3 regions of the Kitasatospora sp. NPDC053308 genome follow, and region 1 is predicted to be linked to each of the others. Evidence: riboswitches for the same ligand, from Rfam matches in the RefSeq annotation. Region 1 holds a riboswitch; each other region holds the start of a gene.
What was found. A riboswitch is a leader RNA that binds a small molecule or an ion and turns the genes downstream of it on or off. The one in region 1 is predicted to bind S-adenosylmethionine.

Region 1 (6,830 bases):
CGCCCACGCGGACGAGGTCCTGCCGATCCGATCGAAGCGATCAGGATCAGAAGTCCATGTCACCGCCCGGCATGCCGCCGCCGGCGGCCGCGGCGGCCTTCTCCGGCTTGTCGGCGATGACGGCCTCGGTGGTGAGGAACAGCGCCGCGATGGAGGCGGCGTTCTGCAGCGCGGAGCGGGTGACCTTGGCCGGGTCGATGATGCCCGCGGCGACCAGGTCGACGTACTCGTTGGTGGCGGCGTTCAGGCCGTGACCGGCGGGGAGGTTGCGCACCTTCTCCACCACGACGCCACCCTCCAGGCCGGCGTTGGTCGCGATCTGCTTGATCGGGGCCTCCAGCGCGACCTTGACGATGTTGGCACCGGTGGCCTCGTCGCCCTCCAGCTCCAGCTTGTCGAAGGCGACACCGGCCTGCAGCAGGGCGACGCCACCACCGGCGACGATGCCCTCCTCGACGGCGGCCTTGGCGTTGCGGACGGCGTCCTCGATGCGGTGCTTGCGCTCCTTGAGCTCCACCTCGGTGGCCGCGCCGGCCTTGATGACGGCCACGCCGCCGGCCAGCTTGGCGAGGCGCTCCTGCAGCTTCTCGCGGTCGTAGTCCGAGTCGCTGTTCTCGATCTCGGCGCGGATCTGGTTCACGCGGCCCGCGACCTGCTCGCTGTCGCCGCCACCGTCGACGATGGTGGTCTCGTCCTTGGTGATGACCACCTTGCGGGCGGTGCCCAGCAGGTCGATGCCGGCGTTCTCCAGCTTGAGGCCGACCTCCTCGGAGATCACGGTGCCACCGGTGAGGATGGCGATGTCGCCGAGCATGGCCTTGCGGCGGTCGCCGAAGCCCGGGGCCTTGACGGCGACGGACTTGAAGGTGCCGCGGATCTTGTTCACGACCAGGGTCGACAGGGCCTCGCCCTCGACGTCCTCGGCGATGATGACGAGCGGCTTGCCGCTCTGCATGACCTTCTCCAGCAGCGGGAGCAGGTCCTTGACGGCGCCGATCTTGGAGTTGGCGATGAGGATGTACGGGTCCTCGAAGGTCGCCTCCATGCGCTCCAGGTCGGTGGCGAAGTAGGCGGAGATGTAGCCCTTGTCGAAGCGCATGCCCTCGGTGAGCTCGAGCTCCAGGCCGAAGGTGTTGCTCTCCTCGACGGTGATGACGCCTTCCTTGCCGACCTTGTCCATGGCCTCGGCGATCAGCTCGCCGATCTGGGTGTCGGCGGCGGAGATGGAGGCGGTGGAGGCGATCTGCTCCTTGGTCTCCACGTCCTTGGCCTGGGCCAGCAGCTGGTCCGAGACGGCGGCGACGGCCTTCTCGATGCCGCGCTTCAGGGCCATCGGGTTGGCGCCGGCGGCGACGTTGCGCAGACCCTCGCGAACCAGGGCCTGGGCGAGCACGGTGGCGGTGGTGGTGCCGTCACCCGCGACGTCGTCCGTCTTCTTGGCGACCTCCTTGACGAGCTCCGCACCGATCTTCTCGTACGGGTCCTCGAGCTCGATCTCCTTGGCGATGGAGACACCGTCGTTGGTGATCGTGGGGGCGCCCCACTTCTTCTCCAGCACGACGTTGCGACCCTTGGGGCCGAGCGTGACCTTCACTGCGTCGGCGAGCTGGTTCATGCCACGCTCAAGGCCGCGGCGAGCTTCCTCATCAAAGGCGATGATCTTGGCCATCAGAAGTGGTCCTCCGGGACACGGTCGACTGCTCGGACCAAGGGGTGCCCGCGACGGACGGCCCTGGTGCGCGGAGGTCCATTCCCTGCCGCTCCCGGGGGCCTCACCGACCCGGTCCGCTGTCACTCTCACACTGTGAGTGCTAACGCCAATGATTAGCACTCCGGGTGGTCGAGTGCAAGCCCAATGGGCAACCCGCGAGCCGTCCCCGGGGGCGCCCGGGAACGCCGACGGGCCCGTACGACACGTGTCGTACGGGCCCGTCGAGAAGCGAGTGGTCACCAGCCGTAGGGCCGCGCCGAGCTCCTGGGGTCGGAAGGGGTCAGCCCGCGGCGCGGACCATGTCCGCCTGCGGGCCCTTCTGTCCCTGAGAGATCTCGAACTCGACCCGCTGGCCCTCCTCGAGGGTGCGGTAGCCGTCCATCTGGATCGCGCTGTAGTGGACGAAGACGTCCGCACCACCGTCGACCGCGATGAAGCCGTAGCCCTTCTCCGCGTTGAACCACTTGACGGTGCCCTGAGCCATTCCGAACTCCCCTAGTGCTGTGCTGGCCCTTCACGGTCCCGCAGGTCGCGGGCCCGGGTTGGTTTGAAGGCCGGCCCGGGGAACCCCCCCTGGGCGCAGCCGTGCACGCCGCAACCCACCGCGCGGAGCGCCGGGCGGCCTCCGGTGAGCGGGTGATTGCGTCGACCGCCGCTGAATGTATCCGGACCGACGCCCTCTGCAACAGGGTCAACGGCCGGTAATTCCGCCGCCGCAGCAAGGGACAGGACGGGCCGAATCGGGAAGATCTCGGCATTTAACGCCGGACATAGCGGACGAATTACCCAAATCCCCACGGGAATTCTGACACCGGCCTGACAGGTTTCCCGGGCCGGTCTCACCGTCCGGACGCCTTCCGGCGGGACGCGCGCGGGGCCGAGAGGGAACCCCTGTTCCCAACCGAGCGACACTCTACTCCGACTCCACCCGTAAATATTCCCGCCGGAATGCAACGGGCCGCCCGCAGGTACGGAAAACGGAATTCCGTACGCGCGGGCGGCCGAATGGCGGGGAGCGGCTCAGCAGCCTCCGGCCACCGCCGGAATGATCGAGATGCCGGCGCCGTCCTCGATCTCGGTCGCCAGGCCCTCGGCGAAGCGCACGTCGTCGTCGTTCACGTAGACGTTGACGAAGCGGCGCAGCTTGCCGGTGTCGTCCAGGATGCGGGCGGAGATGCCCGCGTGGTTCTTCTCCAGGTCGGCGATGACCTCCGCCAGGGTGGCGCCCTCGGCGGTCACCTCGGCGGCGCCGCCGGTGTAGGTGCGCAGGATGGTCGGGATGCGGACGGTGGCGCTCATGGCTCTCCTTGCGGGGTGGGGGTGGGTCAGGCGGACGCGAGGCCGGCGGCGCGGAAGGAGTCCAGCGTCGGGCGGATGACGGCGCTCATCCCGGCGTCGGCGACGGCGTCCAGGGTCTTCAGGCCGTCGCCGGTGTTGATCGCGACGGTCTCCTTGGCCGGATCCAGCTGCCCGGTCTCGACCAGCTTCTTCAGCACGCCGACCGTCACCCCGCCCGCGGTCTCGGCGAAGATGCCCTCGGTCCGCGCCAGCAGCCGGATCGCCGCCACGACCTCGGCGTCCGTGACGTCCTCCACCGCACCGCCAGTCCGGCGGGCGATGTCCAGCACGTACGGGCCGTCGGCCGGGTTGCCGATGGCCAGCGACTTGGCGATGGTGTCCGGCTTGACCGGCTTGATCACGTCCCGGCCGGCCTTGAAGGCGGCCGAAACCGGCGAGCAGCCCTCGGCCTGGGCGCCGAAGACCCGGTACGGCCGGTCCTCGACCAGTCCGAGCTTGATCAGCTCCTGCAGCCCCTTGTCGATCTTCGTCAGCTGCGAGCCCGAGGCGATCGGGATCACGATCTGCTCGGGGAGCCGCCAGCCGAGCTGCTCGCAGATCTCGTACGCCAGCGTCTTGGAGCCCTCGCCGTAGTACGGCCGCAGGTTGACGTTGACGAAGCCCCAGCCCTCGCCGGCCGGGTCCCCGATCAGCTCCGAGCAGAACCGGTTCACGTCGTCGTAGTTGCCCTCGATGCCGACCAGCTCGCCGCCGTACACCCCGGCCATCACGACCTTGCCCTGCTCCAGGTCGTGCGGGATGAACACGCAGGACCGGAACCCGGCCCGGGCGGCCGCCGCGCCCACCGCACCGGCCAGGTTGCCGGTGGAGGAGCAGGACAGCGTGGTGTAACCGAACGCCCGCGCCGCCTCGATCGCGCACGCGACCACGCGGTCCTTGAAGGAGTGCGTCGGGTTCCCGGAGTCGTCCTTGATGTGCAGCGGCGCGGTGAAGCCGAGCTCCCGGCCCAGGTTGTCCGCCTTCACCAGCGGGGTCCAGCCCGGGTTGAGGTTGGGCTTCGAGGCCACGTCGGCCGGCACCGGCAGCAGCGGCGCGTAGCGCCAGATCGAGGTCGGACCGGCCTCGATCCGCTTGCGCAGCTCCTCGGCGCCCGCGCTGCCGAACTCGTAGGCGATCTCCAGCGGGCCGAAGCACTCCAGGCACGCGAAGCTGGGACCGAGCGGGAATCGGGTTCCGCACTCCCGACAGGACAGGGCGGCGGCCGGGCCGAGGTCCACGGAAACGGGTGCGGCGGTGTCGATAGCCATGATGGCGAGGCCTCTCTCCTCATCTTCCCCGCGGCGCGGTCGCGCCACAGGCCGGAATTGGCACCTGTCCCGCCGGGGCCTGTCGACGACAGCCGCGCGGGAAGGTTGCCGGGACGTCAACGGGCCGTTCCCTCAGTCCCTCTGGATGAGCTTGTGAAATTGTGGTGGTGCTCAACGGTGACCCCGGCGTGCGAAGGTCCGACCGCTGTACGAAGACTGTATCCGAAGGCGTCAATCCTGAACGGGACCGTCCGCCACGCGAGATGAGCCGTCCCACCCGACCCGCCGAGGAGACTTCCGTGCCCGCCCAACCGACCCCCGAGCTCCTCCCGCAGGCGGCGTCCTGGCTGCGCCGGCGCTCCTGGAGCGCGGCCGACCGGCCGGTCCGCACCCTCCTCGCGGCCAAGGAACGCACCGGGCGCACGGTCAGCGTCGTCCTCCCCGCCCTGGACGAGGAGGCCACCGTCGGCGACATCGTCCGCACCGTCCGCCGCGAGCTGATGGAACGCCTCCCGCTGGTCGACGAACTCGTCGTGGTCGACTCCGGCTCCACCGACGCCACCGCCGCCGTCGCCGCCGAGGCCGGCGCCCGGGTCGAGCACCGCGACGCCATCCTGCCCCGGCTGCCCGCCGCCCCCGGCAAGGGCGAGGTGCTCTGGCGCTCGCTGCTGGTCACCCGCGGCGACATCGTCTGCTTCGTCGACGCCGACCTGCGCGAGTTCGACCCCGCCTTCGTCTCCGGGACCATCGGCCCGCTGCTCACCGACGAGTCCATCCAGCTGGTCAAGGCCATGTACGACCGCCCCCTAGAGACCGACTCGGGCGCCGTCGTCCCGGCCGGCGGCGGCCGCGTCACCGAACTCGTCGCCCGACCCCTCCTCAACCTCCACTGGCCGGAGCTCGCCGGTTTCGTCCAGCCCCTCGGCGGTGAGTACGCGGCCCGCCGCTCACTGCTCGAACGGCTGCCCTTCCCCACCGGCTACGGCGTCGAACTCGGCCTGCTGGTCGACGCGCTGGAGCTGGTCGGACTGGACGCCCTGGCCCAGGTCGACGTCGGCGTCCGGCACCACCGCCACCAGGACAGCCAGGCCCTCGGCCGGATGGCCGCCACCATCTACCGCACCGCCCTGGAACGCCTCGACCGCACCCACCGCCTCAAGGCCTCCGCCGACCTCGTCCGCCCCGAGCTCACCCAGTTCACCCGCGACCCCGACACCCGCTCCTTCACCGGCCACACCCACCCCATCACCGCCCTGGAACGCCCCCCCATGCACACCGTCCCCGAATACGCCACCCACCGCTGACGGGTTTGCCACCCCGGAGCCCCGGCAACATCCCAACCATGGGCGATCTCACGACCGAACGTTCGAGTGCGACCGGCACCGCCCCCGTCCTGGTGGCTTCCAACCGGGGACCGGTGTCGTTCAGTACGGCCGACGACGGCACGCTGACCCTGCGACGCGGCGGCGGCGGGCTGGTCTCAGGCCTCTCCGCGATCGACGACCCGAACGCCGTCTGGGTCTGCGCGGCCCTGAACGACGCCGACCGCAGAGCCGCCGCCCAAGCCCCCGACGGCCGCCTGGACCTGGCCGGCCACGACGTCGGCGGGCAGGCCGTCCGCATGCTGGACATCGACGCCGAGACCTTCGCCCGCGCCTACAACGGCGTCGCCAACTCCACCCTGTGGTTCGTCCACCACCTGCTCTACGCGACGCCCACCGCACCCGCCTTCGACGCCGACTTCCGCACCGAATGGGCCGCCTACCAGGCCTACAACCGCGCCTTCGCCGACGCGCTGGCCGCCGAAGCCGCCCCGAACGCCGCCGTCCTGATCCAGGACTACCACCTCTCCCTCACCCCGGCCCTGCTCCGCGAAGCCCGTCCCGACCTGCGGATCGGCCACTTCTCGCACACCCCCTGGGCCCCGCCCGAGTACTACCGGCTGCTCCCGGACGACATCGCCCGCGCCGTCCTCACCGGCATCCTGGGCGCCGACCGGGCCGGCTTCCTCACCGAACGCTGGGCCCGCGCCTTCGCCGCCTGCTGCCAGGACCTCCTGGGCGCCACGGTCGACCACGAGGCGCTCACCGTCACCCTCCCCCGGCCTTCGGCCGGGGGGACCCTCGTCGACCACACCACCCGCCTCGGCGTCCACGCCCTCGGCGCCGACGCCGACTTCCTGCGCGAGCGCGCCCACCGCCCCGACGTGGACGAACGCCTCACCGCCCTGCGCGCCTCCGTCGGCGACCGCCGCACCATCGTCCGGGTCGACCGCACCGAGCTGAGCAAGAACATCGTCCGCGGCCTCCAGGCCTACCGGCACCTGCTCCGCACCCGCCCCGAGTGGCACGACCGGGTGGTCCACATCGCCTTCGCCTACCCGTCCCGTACCGACCTGGCCGAGTACCGGACCTACACGGCCGCCGTCCGGGACCTGGCCGAGGCCATCAACGCCGAGTTCGCCACCCCCACCTGGCAGCCGTTGATCCTGCACGTCAACGACGACTTCCCGC
Region 2 (6,830 bases), on a different contig from region 1:
GTGCCCGTTGACGCTGCTGATCACGATCAGGTCGGGTTCGATCCGGCGGCATTCGGCGAGCAGCAGGGCGTCCGGGACGCAGGCGCCCAGATTGGTCACCCGGTGGCCCATTTCCTCCAGCAGGAGCTGCAGGAACACCAGGTTCCAGGTGTGCGAATCCGAGGCCGTCGTCGTCACGACGACGTCCAGCCCGCCGTGTTCGGCGTTTGCGTGCTCCACAACTCAGCCCTCATCGGTAGAGATCGGCGATGGAATTCCGCCGACGCCCCGGCCGGCGGTCCGGAGTTCCGGCGCGTGTTCCGCGACGGCCCGGCCCCACCGAGAACGTTAGGAACGCCCGGCCCGGGCAAGCGGCAGGTCCTGCGGCACCTTGCGGCAGAATCGGCGGCCGCCCACGGCACCGGCGCTGCCGCACGGCGGCCGGCCCCCTGGCGACACCCCGGAGGCGGCGGGGCCGCCGCTCAGCCCGCGACGGCCAGCAGCGGGACGTCCCCGGTCGGGGCGAGCCGCAGCCCCGGCTCCTCCCGGACGAGGCGGCGGCAGAGGTTGAGCACGGTGAAGCGCACGCCGTCCCGCGCGGGCACGCTGCGGATCAGCCCGCGCGACAGCAGCTCGTGCACGGTCGCCAGGCAGGTCTGCGGCGCCCAGCCGCTGCGGGCCACCGCGTCCTCCCCGGACCAGTCCCCCGGCTCGTCCACCAGGACGTCCAGCAGCGCGCGTTGACGCTCCGTCAGTCTTCGGATGGCGGGCTCCACCTCGTCCCGGACGTCTCCGCGCGCGCCGTACACCAGCGGCGGCGCCGCCAGCGTGAACGGGGAGGCCGCCAGCCGGGCCAGCAGCTGGCCGGTGGACTGCACCAGCGCCCAGCCCGCCGCACGCTCCAGGGCGCCCGGCAGGCCGTCCAGGTGGCGGCAGAGCTCGGCGACGGCCGGCGCCTCGGAGCGTTCCAGGGCGTAGCCGGGGCGCAGCCGGCACAGGTGCGAGAGCAGCAGCCGCACGGCGCCGACCTGGGCCAACGCCTCGGGTCGGGCGTCGAGTTCGGGGGCCGGTACGGGGAGCGGAGCGAGCGGGATGACCTGGCAGCCGGGCAGCGGCCGGGCTTCCCGGGCGGTGATCAGCACCCGCAGGCCGGGGCAGTGGTGGAACAGTCCGTCGAGCTGCCCGGCGTCCACCCCGCCGTCGGCGCCGTCCAGCACCAGCAGGGCGGGCCGCTCGCCGATGTCCCGGACGACGTCGGCCGGCAGGCCGCGCCAGGGGTGCGGGCCGCCGCCGCAGTCGACCCAGCGGACCGGCCAGCGGGCGCCCTGGTGCAGCCGGTGGGCCACCTCCAGGGCGAGCCTGGTCTTGCCCACCCCGCCGAGCCCGACGAGTGCCACCAGCCGGTCCCCGTGCACCGCGAAGGCGTCGGCCAGCACGTCGGTCTCCATCTCCCGGCCGACCATCGCCCCGCGCGGCACCGGCGGGGCGGCCGGGGCCGGGGGCATCACCGGCTCGCCGGCGAGCGGGTGGCGGCGGGCGGCCTCCTCGAAGTCCGCTCGGCTGCGGCCCTCCAGCCGCAACGCGTCCGCCAGCAGCCGGACGGTCTCGTTGCGGGGGCGGCGCACCCGGCCGCTCTCCATGTCCCGGATCGCCCGCACGCTGAGGGTCGCGTGGTCGGCCAGGCACTGCTGGGTCAGCCCGATCCGCTCACGCCGTACCCGCAGCAGCTCGCCGAAGCCCGCCGCCGTCCTCACCGCTTGCACCGACTGCCCGCTGTCCATGCCTCGTCTGCCCTTCCGTGGTTCGGACACTCACCGGAGGTCCGGTCCGACGGCCGCAGCACTGGGCACCCGCGCGGCCCGTGGTCCGGTCGCACGGGACCCGGTGATCAGGCTGTGGCCCGCGAACCGGTTCCCTCCGGCTCCCGATGCTCCAGGCTCGCCGTCTACGCCCGATCAACGGCCGATCACCGGCCCCACCCGCCACCTTCACGCGGGCCTCACAAGCGGACCGCGGCCCTGGCGGCGGGCGTGGTCCCGAGGGCGGGGGGCGGCCGGACGGCGGACGAACGGACCCGGGCGGGAGGCGGACGGGGCCCCGCGCCGGAGGCGTTCGGACCAGGACGCGGTCGGCCCGAGCCGGGCGCGAGGCGACGATGGCGCCTCCGGGGGCCGGCACGCCGGCCCCCGCCGGACCGCCCTCCTTCGTGCTGCCGAACACCGCTCAGATCGAGGTCGGCGCCGCGCGGTCCGTCCCGGCGGCCGGGTCGGCGCCGTGCGGGGTGTCGGTCGGCACCCCGACGCCCAGTCCCCGGCCGGTTCCCGGCCGGTTCCCCCGCGCCTCCCGCTGCCGCGGACCAGGGCCCTGAGCCGTACGGCGCGCAGGGGCGGGCGGACCCGGCCGGTCACGGGTTCCGCAGCGCCTCGGTGAGCCGGTTCGCCGCCTCGATCACGGCCTGGGAGAGCTGGGCGCCGGGGTGGCGGGTGAGCCGTTCGATCGGGCCGGAGACCGAGACGGCGGCCACCACCCGGTTGGACGGCCCGCGCACCGGAGCCGAGACGGAGGCCACCCCGAGCTCGCGCTCGCCGATCGACTGGGCCCAGCCCCGGCGCCGTACGCCGCTCAGCGCGGTGGCCGTGAAGCGCGCGCCCTGCAGGCCGCGGTGCAGCCGCTCGGGCTCCTCCCAGGCCAGCAGCACCTGGGCGGCGGACCCGACCTTCATGGGCAGCGTGATCCCCACCGGGACGGTGTCGCGCAGCCCGGAGAGCCGCTCGGCGGCGGCCACGCAGATCCGGATCTCGCCCTGACGGCGGTACAGCTGGGCGCTCTCGCCGGTGACGTCCCGCAGGTGGGCGAGGACCGAGCCGGCCGCGGCCAGCAGCCGGTCCTCCCCGGCGGCCGCCGAGAGCTCGCCGATCCGGGGGCCGAGGACGAACCGGCCCTGCAGGTCCCGGCTGACCAGCCGGTGGTGTTCGAGCGCGACCGCGAGCCGGTGCGCGGTGGGCCGCGCCAGGCCGGTGGCGGCGACGAGTCCGCCCAGCGTGGCCGGGCCGGCCTCCAGGGTGCCGAGGATCGAGGTGATCTTGTCGAGCACGCCGACGCCGCTCGTGTTCTGCATGGATGGGTACTCCGTCTCGAATCCGCGAGCGGCGGACGGCCGCGCTCGCGCAGGCTCCGGGTGGGGAGCCGTGGGGGTGTGGTCAGCGGGGGCGGGCCGGGGAAGTCGGCCGATCGCCTGCGCCGGGCACGAGACGGGTACGCGGAAGGGCCGGGGCGGGAAGCGCCCGGGCGAAGGACAGCACAGAGAGCACCGTGTCTCCTCATCTTTCCCGCGCCACAGTGGCGACAGGCCGGAGTTGGCACTGATCCCGGGCGGCACGGCGCGTACTTCGGACGCCGGGTCGACCGGGGAGTTGCCGGGGCTTCGTAGGGCCGGTCCCTCCACCCCTCTGGATGATTCGCCAGGAACCATACAAGATTCCCCGGCCCGCCCGCCAAACCCGTCCCGCCGTCGCGCGGCCGCCGTGCCCGATGGCCGACGCCTGCGCGCACCCCGCCACCGGGCGCCCCGCGCCTCCTCCCCTCGGCCGCGCCCTCCGGCTGAGGGCCCGTCAACGGCCGCCGCCCCGTCGACCGGCTGGGTCCGGTCGACGGGGCGGCGTCGCGGGCGCGGGGCCCGCGGTTGCGGTCAAGCGGGTTTCCTGGTGGTGCCGACGCACAGCGCCCAGATGACGAACGCGTCGATCGCGATGAGGACGATGGCCCAGAACGGGTAGTACGGCAGCCACAGGAAGTTGGCGATCATTCCCAGCGCGGCGACGACGACGCCGACCGCCCGGGCCCAGGTGGCACCGCTGAAGAGCGCCGCGCCCGCGAGGACGACGACGATGCCGAGGATGAGGTGGATCCATCCCCACCCCGCGGTGTTCATCTGGTACACGTAGTTGCGGGTGACGACGATCAGGTCGTCCTTGGTGATGGCCGAGATGCCCTGGAAGATCGCCATGATGCCGCCGGCGATCAGCATCACGGCGGCGAAGATGGTCCAGCCGCTCGCGAAGGGGCGGCGTTCGCCCTCGGGTGCAACGTGGCTGGTGCTGCTCACACTGCTGGTCATGACATCGACTCCTTCGGTGACGACCGCTTCGCCGACCGCGATCGGGAGGGGGCGCCCCCGACGACGGGGAGACGGCGCCCACCGGCCTCGGCTCGCGGCAGAGCCGGGAAGCAAGCCCTGACTTCACGGTAAGACCGGGCCGCGGAGCTGTCGTGGGCTGGCCGGCCCTCCGCGCGGGACCGGACGGCCCCCCGGGGTGCGCTCACCCGGGCGGCGCGGGTGGGCCGGGCGCACCGGGGGGCGTGGGCGGGCCCGGCGGCGCGGGCTCCGTGGCCGCCGTGGCCGCCGGCGGGGTGCCGGTGCCGACCCGCCCGGAGGCCGCGAGCAGCGCCAGGACGGCGATCACCGCGAGCAGGACCAGGACCAGCAGCAGGACCGTCAGCACGGTCGGGTGGTTCCACAGGGCGAACACCAGGGCGATGATCAGCAGCGCCACCAGCACCAGCGCGCGCCGGTGGGCGTCGGTCCAGGTCCCGACCCGGCCGGTGCGCACGCCGTGCGCGTCGCTCCAGCCCGCCACCGAGTCCGCGACGTGGTCGGCCCGGCCGCGGACGGCGCGCGGCAGCCGTCCCGCGCCGGAGAGGTAGGCACCGAGGGCCACCACGACGCCCAGGACGATCGCGGTGCGCAGGCTGACCCGCAGGAAGCGCAGCAGCGTGTCGAAGACCGTCGCCGCCGCGGCCGGGGACTGCACGGCCGGGGGCAGGTGGTCGAGGTAGTAGTGCCGGGCGATCACCAGCGCGATCGCGACCACCAGGCAGCCGCCCGCCGCGCCGAGCGCGGAGGTCACCAGCGCCCGGCGTCGGCGCCGGGCCAGCAGGACGCCGGCGGCGCCGAGCAGCACGGTGAGGACGGGCATCCAGTTGCCGACCACGTCCAGGGCGTGGGCACCGCCGCGGATCTTGGCCAGTTTGTCGGACTGGAACAGCACCAGGTGCTTGTCCACGTCCGGGATCTTCTCGGCCGGGGTCAGGCCGGCGGCCACCAGTTCGTCCTTCAGCCGGTCGACGGCCGCCCCGACGTCCAGGGTGACGGTGCCGTCGCTGACCCCGATCGCGCCGCGGCCCTCACCGGTGAGCGCGTGCACCACGGCCGCGTGACCGGCGCGGTTCGCCTGGGTCCACACGGTGACGAAGGCGTCGCTGTGCACGACCCGGGTCGCCGCCCGGCCGACCACCTGGTCCACCGCGTCGTCCAGTTTGGGCCCGAGCGCCTTGACCGCCGAGGCGGCCCTGGGCGGCAGCCCTTGGGACTGCAGCCAGGCCGCCAGGTCGGAGGCGACGGCCGGGCCGTCGACCTTCACGTCCACCGCCTGCGTGATCCGGGCGACCGCAGCGTCCTGGATCGCGGGATCGGTCGCCAGCGGAGCCACCGTGGAGACGTACCGGTCGGTGTCCAGCGCGATGTCGTGCACCCAGACGGTGAGCAGCGACACCGGCACCAGGATGCAGGTCAAGGTGATCAGCACGGCCGACGCGGTGCTCCGGACGACCCGCGAGGCCAGGGAGGGGCGCCGCGCCCCGGCGGTGGCCCCGTCGCGCGGACCGTCCGGAGCCGGCTCCGGCGGTGGGGGTTCCAGCGGCCCGTTCAACGGCTCTCCCGACGGTCGACACGCGGCCTTGGCGCCGCTGTCCACCATTCACGCCGCGCGTGCCGTCCTCGGCTCGCCGGGTTGGGCCGCCCGGAGCAGCCCGCCCCCGCCTCCGGGGCCGCCCCGGTACCCGCACCGCCGGGGCCGCAGCCGGCCGTCGGCTCACCCCGGGCAGGTGATCCCCGGGCGGACGGCCGCGCCTAGCGTCGAGACGACGCCCGGGCCGGTGGGCCGGGCGACGGACTCCCACGTCGGAAGGAGCACCGCCATGGCCGAGGACGACCTCGTCGAGACCGGGCCCATCGACTACCTGGTGGTCGAGTTCCCCGGCAACCGGATGACCGGGGAGGGGCTTCCGCTGCTGATCGACCTGGTGGACCGGGGTGTGATCCGCATCCTGGACTTCGCGTTCGTGCGCAAGGACACGGACGGCACCGTCACGGGGATGGAACTGGCCGACTTCGACGGCGACGGCCGGCTGGACCTGGCCGTCTTCGAGGGCGCCGGCTCCGGACTGCTCGACGCCGAGGACCTGGGCGAGGCCGGCGGCGTCATCGAGCCCGGGAACTCCGCCGGGGTGCTCGTGTACGAGAACACCTGGGCCGCGCCGTTCGCCACCGCCCTGCGCCGGGGAGGCGCCCGGGTGGTCGCCAGCGGCCGGATCCCCCTGCCGGATCTGCTGCAATCGCTGGACGCGCTGGACGGCCTGGACGTCGACGCCGGAGCGGGCACGCCGGACGACTCCGGCGCCGCACCGTCCGCCACCGGGTGAAGCCGTCGAGAGGAGAGCTGGTCATGCCTGGACTGCTGCGCGGTATGGCGCGCACCGCCGTCGTCGCCGGAACGGCGACCGCCGTGTCCAACCGGGTCTCCCGCCGTCAGGCGGGTCGCTGGGCCCAGCAGGACATGGCGGCCGAACCCGCGCCGCCGCCCCCGCCCCCGCCCCCGGCCGCACCACCGGCCCCGAGCATGGACGACAAGATCGCCCAGTTGCAGAAGCTGGCGCAGCTGAAGGACCAGGGCGTGCTGACCGAGGAGGAGTTCGCGGCGCAGAAGCAGCGGCTCCTCGCCTCCTGAGGACACGCTTGAGGACGCGCTGGAGGAGGCACACGAGGATCCGCGCCTGAGGACACGACGATGGAG
Region 3 (6,830 bases), on a different contig from region 1:
CCTGGAGCCGGGCCGACGCGGCGATCTCCCACCCGGTGGAGCCGGTGGCGCTGGCCGAGGCGGTCGCCACCCTGCTGCGGGCGCGGCTGGCGAAGCGGGCCCCGGCGGCCCGTTGAGCGGAGCGGGCCCGACGGCCCGTTGAGCGGAGCGGGCCCGACGGCCCGTTGAGCAGGGGCGTCTCAGATCCAGAGAAGACGGGGCCGTAGGGGCCGCGCCGCTCGATAGGCTGACTCCATCCGTACGGACGTCCTCCGGAGCCCGGGGGAACCGACAACAGCTGGAGTCAGCCATGGTGAACGTGAACCCTGCGAACGGCGGTAGCGACCCCGCGCAGGTGGTCCGCTCCTGGCCGGACCTCCTTGCGGCGCTGTTGAAGGGGGAGGACCTCGACCGCTCGTCCACCGCGTGGGCGATGGACCGGATCATGAGCGGCGAGGCGTCCCCCGTCCAGGTGGCCGGCTTCATGGTCGCGCTGCGGGCCAAGGGCGAGACGGTCGACGAGGTCACCGGTCTGGTGGACGCGATGTACGCGCACGCCGAGCCGCTGGACATCCCCGGCCCGGCGGTGGACATCGTCGGCACCGGTGGCGACCGGGCGAAGACCGTCAACATCTCCACGATGTCGGCGATCGTCGCCGCGGCGGCCGGCGCCAAGGTGGTCAAGCACGGCAACCGGGCCGCCTCCTCGTCCAGCGGCTCCTCGGACGTGCTGGAGAAGCTCGGCGTGGCGCTGGACCTCTCCGCCCGGCGGGTCGCCGAGGTGGCCGACGAGGTCGGGCTCACCTTCTGCTTCGCGGCGAAGTTCCACCCCTCGATGCGGCACGCCGCCACCGCCCGGCGCGACCTCGGAGTGCCGACCGCGTTCAACATCCTCGGCCCGCTGACCAACCCGGCCAGGGTCACCTCCCACGCGATCGGCTGTTTCGACACCCGGCTGGCCGGGCTGATCGCCGGGGTGCTCGCCCGGCGCGGCTCGACGGCGCTGGTCTTCCGCGGCGACGACGGGCTGGACGAGCTGACCATCACCACCACCTCGCAGGTGTGGGTGGTGCGCGACGGCGTGGTCACCGAGACCTCCTTCGACCCGCGCGACGTCGGCATCGAGCTGGTCGGCATCGAGTCGCTGCGCGGCGGGGACCCGGCGTACAACGCCGAGGTCGCGCGCCGGCTGCTGGCGGGGGAGCACGGGCCGGTCCGGGACGCCGTCCTGCTCAACACGGCGGCCGCGCTGGTCGCGCTCGACCTGGGCGAGGCACCGCTGGCGGAGCAGCTCGCCGCGGGCATGGCGCGGGCCGCCGAGGCCATCGACTCGGGTGCCGCGCAGGAGCTGCTGCGGCGCTGGTCGGAGGCCACCAGCCGGAACTGACGCGGTCGTCGGGGGCCCGTGCCGGTGCGCCGGTGCGGGCCCCCGGGCTGTCGGCCGCGCTGCCTGGAGTCGAAGGGTCGCGCCGGTGCCGAGAGCGGGGAGCCACCGGCGGGGCGAGCGGGCGAGTGGCAGCTGTCCGGATGGTGGATGGTCGTTTGACCACCCGGCGGACGCGACCTAGAGTCATCGCCAGGTCATGAGTGGCAGCGACAAGCCCCAGCTTGCTGTCCGGCAACCCTCCGTCCGTGGCGGGGTGCCCTGGGTGAGGACCGGGTCGCCACGGCAAACCGTCCGTGCGACAAGCGCGGACGCCCGACGACTTGCACTCCCGGGGTCCCCTACCCCGTGAAGGAGTGCATCCCGATGTCCCTCTCCCTCTCCACCTCCGCCTCCACCGAGGTCCTCGCCCCGCTCGCCGTGCTGGGCGCCGACGTCCAGGTCCCGCTCGCCAGCGGGGAGAAGGTCGGCTACGCGGCGCTCGACTACGCGGCCAGCGCGCCGGCGCTGCAGCGGGTGTGGGACGACGTCGCCGCGTACGCGCCGTACTACGGCAGCGTGCACCGCGGCGCCGGGTACCTGTCGCAGCTGTCCACCGACCTCTTCGAGCAGAGCCGCCGCACCGTGGCCGAGTTCCTCGACCTGCGCGAGGGCGACCAGGTGGTCTTCACCCGCGCCACCACCGACTCGCTCAACCTGCTGGCCGCCGCCGTCCCGGCCGGCACCCGGGTGTTCGCCTTCGAGACCGAGCACCACGCCTCGCTGCTGCCCTGGGCGCACGCCGGACTGGACGTCACCTACCTGCGGGCCCCGCGCTCGCGGGCCGAGGCGGTGGCCGCCCTGGACGCCGCGCTCGCCGGGGCGCCCGAGGGGCCGAAGCTGCTCTGCGTCACCGGCGCCTCCAACGTGACCGGCGAGCTGTGGCCGGTCGCCGAGCTGACCGGGACGGCGCACCGGCACGGCGCCCGGGTGGTGCTGGACGCCGCCCAGCTGGCCCCGCACCACCGGGTCTCGGTGCGCGAGCTCGGCGTCGACTGGATCGCCTTCTCCGGCCACAAGCTCTACGCGCCGTTCGGCGCCGGGGTGCTGGCCGGCCGGGCGGACTGGCTGGACGCGGCCGAGCCGTACCTGGCCGGCGGCGGGGCGACCCGGACGGTGGCCCGGGAGGCCGACGGCTCGGTGGCCGTGCAGTGGCAGACCGGCCCGGCCCGGCACGAGGCCGGCTCGCCGAACGTCATCGGCGCCTACGCGATCGCCTCGGCCTGCCGGGCGCTGCGGGAGGCCGGCTTCGACGCGCTGGAGGCGCGGGAGCGGCAGCTGGTCGAGCGGCTGACCGCCGGGCTGGCGCGGATCCCGGAGGTCAAGGTGCTGAACCTGTTCGGGGAGGGCTCGGCCCGGGTCGGCGTGCTGTCCTTCGTCGTCCGGGGCTGGAACAGCTCGCACTTCTCGGCCGCGCTGTCCGCCGAGTACGGCATCGGGGTGCGCGACGGCCTGTTCTGTGCCCACCCGCTGGTGCGGACCCTGCTCGGGGACGAGGACGTCGCCCCGTCCGAGTGCGGCGCGCCGGAGCCGTCGCTGCCGGGCGAGCGCAGCCTGAACGCGATCCGGGTGAGCTTCGGCGCCGGGACGCCGGACGAGCACGTCGACCGCTTCCTGACCGCCGTCCGGGAGCTGGTCACGGACGGCGCGGCGTGGAACTACCGCAACGAGGGCGGCCGTTGCGTCGCGGACAGCCGACGGTAGGGCTGAGCCGCCGACTGAGCCGCCGCGAGGGCTGAGCCGCCCCGCTGCTCGTCGTCACTCGTCCAGGCCGAGGGCGAAGGCGGCTTCCAGGTCGTGCTGGGAGTAGGTGCGGAAGGCGATCTGGGTCTCGGTGTGGGCCACGCCCGGGACCTTGTTGAGCCGGCCCGGGATGACCTCCGCCAGGTCGTCGTGACGGCGCACCCGGACCATCGCCACCAGGTCGTAGCCGCCGGTCACCGAGTACACCTCGCTGACGCCCTCGATGGCGGCGATGGCTTCGGCGATCTCCGGGATGCGGTCGACGCTGGTCTTGATCAGGACGATGGCGGTGATCACTGTTCGGGCTCCTTCGTGGGGTGCCGCCAGCGTATCGGGCGTCAGCCCGGTCGTCTCGAGGGGTGGCGGACCACCGTGCAGGCGTACAGGAAACCGGCCGAGAAGCCGATCACGTGGACCAGGTAGGCCACCCCCGGGCCCGCCGCGTGCACCGACCACCACTGCAGGGCGAACCAGAGGCCCAGCACCAGCCAGGCCGGGAAGCGCAGCGGCAGGAAGAACAGCAGCGGGACGAGCGTGGTCACCCGGGCGCGCGGATGGAAGCGCAGGTAGGCGCCCAGGACGCCGGAGATCGCGCCGGAGGCTCCGATGAGCACCCGGGTGGAATCCGGCGAGTGCGCCTCGGCGAGCGCGAAGCCGTACGCGGCCAGGCTGCCGACGGCCAGGTAGAAGAGGGCGTACCGGGCCCGCCCCACACGCCGTTCCACGGTGGGGCCGAAGACGTGGAGGAAGAGCAGGTTGCCCAGCAGGTGCAGCCAGCCGGCGTGCAGGAAGAGGCCAGTGAGGGCGGACAGCGCCGGGTGCTTGCCCGGGGTCGGGGCGGCCGGGCAGCCGGGGACGGGCTCCGGGGCCTCGGCCAGCTGTGCGGCGGTCAGCGCCCGCCCGGTCAGCAGCTCGGCCGGGACGGCGCCCCAGCGCTGCTCGTACCGCTGCTCCGCGCAGACCCGGGCCTGGCCGGTGCCGTACAGCGGGTTGAGCCCGGCGGCCGGGCCGAGCAGGAAGACCAGGGTGTTGACCGCGATGAGGCCGTAGGTGACCACCGGGGCGGGCGCCTGCGGCCGATCGCCCCGCTCGGCGGTGTGGTCGGGGGCCGCGAGCGCCATGCGGCCAAGCATCCCTCGGGGCGCCGCAGGTGACACGGCGGTTTACGGCAGGTGGACTAGCCCCGGTATTCCGCTGACCGGTGGTCGTGATGGTTGCCCCAGGCAATAGGCTTGGGCCGGGCATTCCCGCCTCCCGCCGCCGACGCCGGGGCTCCGGGGGGAGCGCCTCGCCCACGCAGGGACCACCCGAGAGGACCCCCGATGACCGTCCCCGCCCTGACCCCCGAGACGCGCTGGCGCTGCACCCTGTGCGGCAACCTGACCCGGTTCGACGTGACCCGCACCGCGCGGGTGACGGAGTTCCTGCACTTCGACCTGGCCGGTGATTCCAAGGTCGAGGAGACCGAGGTGCTGAGCGAGACCGTCGAGTCGGTCCGGTGCCGCTGGTGCAACGCCGTGGACCAGGTCGAGCTGGTGGCCCGGCCGGGTGCCGAGGACGTGGAGGCCCCTGCCGAGCAGGGCTGATCCCGGTACGGGCGGTGGGCGGTGCGCGGCGCGCCCGTCCGCCGCACGGGACAATACAGAACAGACAAGACGCACGGAGCGTGACGACAGGGGGCGGTCGCGGCCGTACCCCGCCGGAACAGGATCGGAGCCGAGGACGTGGTGGACGCAGCGAAGGAGCCCGGCGAAGCGCAGGGACTTCCGCCCGCTGCGCAGGCGCAGGCGTCGGACCCGGGGACGGGCCCGACGGAGAGCGCCGCGTCCGGAGCGGTCGAGCCCGCGGGCGCAGACGGGTCCGAGCGCTCCGAGCGCTCCGGGCGCTCCGAGGGTTCCCAGGGTCCCGAGGGTTCCGAGAGTTCCGAGGGTTCCGCGGGGGTCCCGGCCGAGCGGGCCGTGGAGAAGCTGGACCGGCCGCTGCCCGAGGGCGTGCGCCGACGGGTGGTCGGGCTGGCCTCGGACGCGCTGGGCGGGCTGCCGCCGGGGGAGCTCCCGCAGAGCCTGCGTCAGTACGTGAAGTTCACCCCCGCGCGGCGGGCCAAGTACGCGGCGACCGCGCTGGCGGCGGCGCTGGAGGCGGAGCCGGCCTTCCGGCTGCGGATAGCGGAGCGGCTGCGGCTGGGGCAGCCGGACCTGGTGCGCGCCCTGGAGTCGGGCACCGTCCCGGGGGCCGCCGATCCGATGGACGTCGCGGCCGCCGCCTACCTGGTGCGCTCGGCGGGCTGGAGCCGGCTGGTCGCCGAGGCGGGCGAGGAGGCCGAGCGGGCCGGCGCCGAGGACGCCGCCGCGGAGGCGGCCCGGCTGGTGGAGAAGCTGCAGGCCGAGCTGGCCGAGGTGCGGGCCGCCGCGCGCGCGGACCTGGAGCGGCAGCGCGCGGAGTTCGAGGGCGTCCGGCGGGAGGCCGAGTCGCTGCGCAAGAAGGTGCGTTCGCTGGAGAGCGACACCCGCCGGGCGCAGGCCGAGACGCGCCGGCTGGCCGGCGAGCTGGAGGCCGCGAAGGCCCAGGGCGCGGCGGAGCGCTCCGCGGCCGAGACCGAGGCGCGCCGGCTACGGCACCGGGTCTCCGAGCTGGAGAACGCCGCCGAGCAGGGCCGCCGGTCGGCCCGCGAGGGACGCAGCGTGGAGGACATGCGGCTGCGGCTGCTGCTGGACACCGTGCTGCAGTCGGCCCAGGGGCTGCAGCGGGAGTTGGCGCTGCCGGTGTCCCAGATCCGCCCCGCGGACCTGGTGGAGGCGGTGGTGCCGGGGGCGGCCTCGCCGCACGACGTGGCGCGGCGGGGGCTGGCCGAGGACGACCCGGCGCTGCTGGACCAGCTGCTGGCGATCCCGCAGGTGCACCTGGTGGTGGACGGCTACAACGTGACCAAGACCGGCTATCCGACGCTTCCGCTGGAGCAGCAGCGGATCCGGCTGCTGGGTGGGCTGGCGATGCTGGCCCAGCGCACGCAGGCGGAGGTCACCTGTGTGTTCGACGGGCAGGACCTGGACGTGCCGGTGATCATGGCGCCGCCGCGCGGGGTGCGGGTGCGGTTCAGCCGGACCGGGGAGACCGCGGACGAGCTGATCCGCCGTCTGGTGCGGGCCGAGCCGCAGGGGCGTCCGGTGGTGGTGGTGTCCGCCGACCGGGAGGTCGCGGAGGGCGTGCGGAAGGCGGGCGCGCGCCCGGTGGCCTCGGTGTTGCTGCTGAACCGGCTGGCCCGGCCCTGAGTGTCGGGGGCGGCATGACGCCTGGTCAGAAGCGGGTTCGCGGTCGTGTGCGGGTCCCGTGAAGTCAGTGTGGGAAACCGAGTTCACGCCTTCGGGGGAGTGGCAAAACGGGTAGATCTTCACTAGGGTCTGGCGTCAAACCTATTTTCCGGAATCTCATCCAATCGGGTGAGTCCGATGGAAGAAGGAGCCGGTCCTTGGCCTCCCACCGCCGTCCCAAGCAGCCGAGCCGCGCGCGGATCTCCGTGCTCACCGCTGCCGCTGCGACCGCGGTCGCCCTCTCCGCCCAGGTGGCGGCGCACGCCGCGCCGCAGCCGAACAAAACGGACGTCAAGGCGCAGATCGACCAGCTCCAGGAGGAGCAGGAGCAGGCGGCGGAGAAGTACAACGGCGCCAAGGAGCGGGCCGACCAGCTG

Region 2: another riboswitch for S-adenosylmethionine. It lies ahead of ACZ6Y7_RS18090 (IclR family transcriptional regulator); the one in region 1 lies ahead of thrC (threonine synthase).
Region 3: another riboswitch for S-adenosylmethionine. It lies ahead of ACZ6Y7_RS17380 (aminotransferase class V-fold PLP-dependent enzyme); the one in region 1 lies ahead of thrC (threonine synthase).

What each region holds. Positions count from the first base shown of each region.
Region 1 is NZ_JBVJJY010000029.1:5,077-11,906, reverse strand. Features, by position in the region: gene groL (chaperonin GroEL) at 47-1,669, opposite strand; gene ACZ6Y7_RS35355 (cold-shock protein) at 1,992-2,195, opposite strand; gene ACZ6Y7_RS35350 (MoaD/ThiS family protein) at 2,732-3,010, opposite strand; gene thrC (threonine synthase) at 3,037-4,317, opposite strand; SAM riboswitch class I at 4,334-4,469, opposite strand; gene ACZ6Y7_RS35340 (glucosyl-3-phosphoglycerate synthase) at 4,617-5,621, shown strand; gene ACZ6Y7_RS35335 (alpha,alpha-trehalose-phosphate synthase (UDP-forming)) at 5,660-6,830, shown strand, end outside.
Region 2 is NZ_JBVJJY010000007.1:116,495-123,324, forward strand. Features, by position in the region: gene ACZ6Y7_RS18080 (cobalamin B12-binding domain-containing protein) at 1-219, opposite strand, end outside; gene ACZ6Y7_RS18085 (helix-turn-helix domain-containing protein) at 462-1,760, opposite strand; gene ACZ6Y7_RS18090 (IclR family transcriptional regulator) at 2,384-3,097, opposite strand; SAM riboswitch class I at 3,297-3,439, opposite strand; gene ACZ6Y7_RS18095 (DUF7144 family membrane protein) at 3,668-4,096, opposite strand; gene ACZ6Y7_RS18100 (hypothetical protein) at 4,299-5,564, opposite strand; gene ACZ6Y7_RS18105 (DUF6325 family protein) at 5,956-6,459, shown strand; gene ACZ6Y7_RS18110 (SHOCT domain-containing protein) at 6,483-6,764, shown strand.
Region 3 is NZ_JBVJJY010000006.1:424,627-431,456, forward strand. Features, by position in the region: gene ACZ6Y7_RS17370 (response regulator) at 1-116, shown strand, start outside; gene trpD (anthranilate phosphoribosyltransferase) at 290-1,366, shown strand; SAM riboswitch class IV at 1,559-1,677, shown strand; gene ACZ6Y7_RS17380 (aminotransferase class V-fold PLP-dependent enzyme) at 1,730-3,106, shown strand; gene ACZ6Y7_RS17385 (Lrp/AsnC ligand binding domain-containing protein) at 3,161-3,442, opposite strand; gene ACZ6Y7_RS17390 (rhomboid family intramembrane serine protease) at 3,484-4,266, opposite strand; gene ACZ6Y7_RS17395 (hypothetical protein) at 4,468-4,731, shown strand; gene ACZ6Y7_RS17400 (NYN domain-containing protein) at 5,104-6,414, shown strand; gene ACZ6Y7_RS17405 (C40 family peptidase) at 6,612-6,830, shown strand, end outside.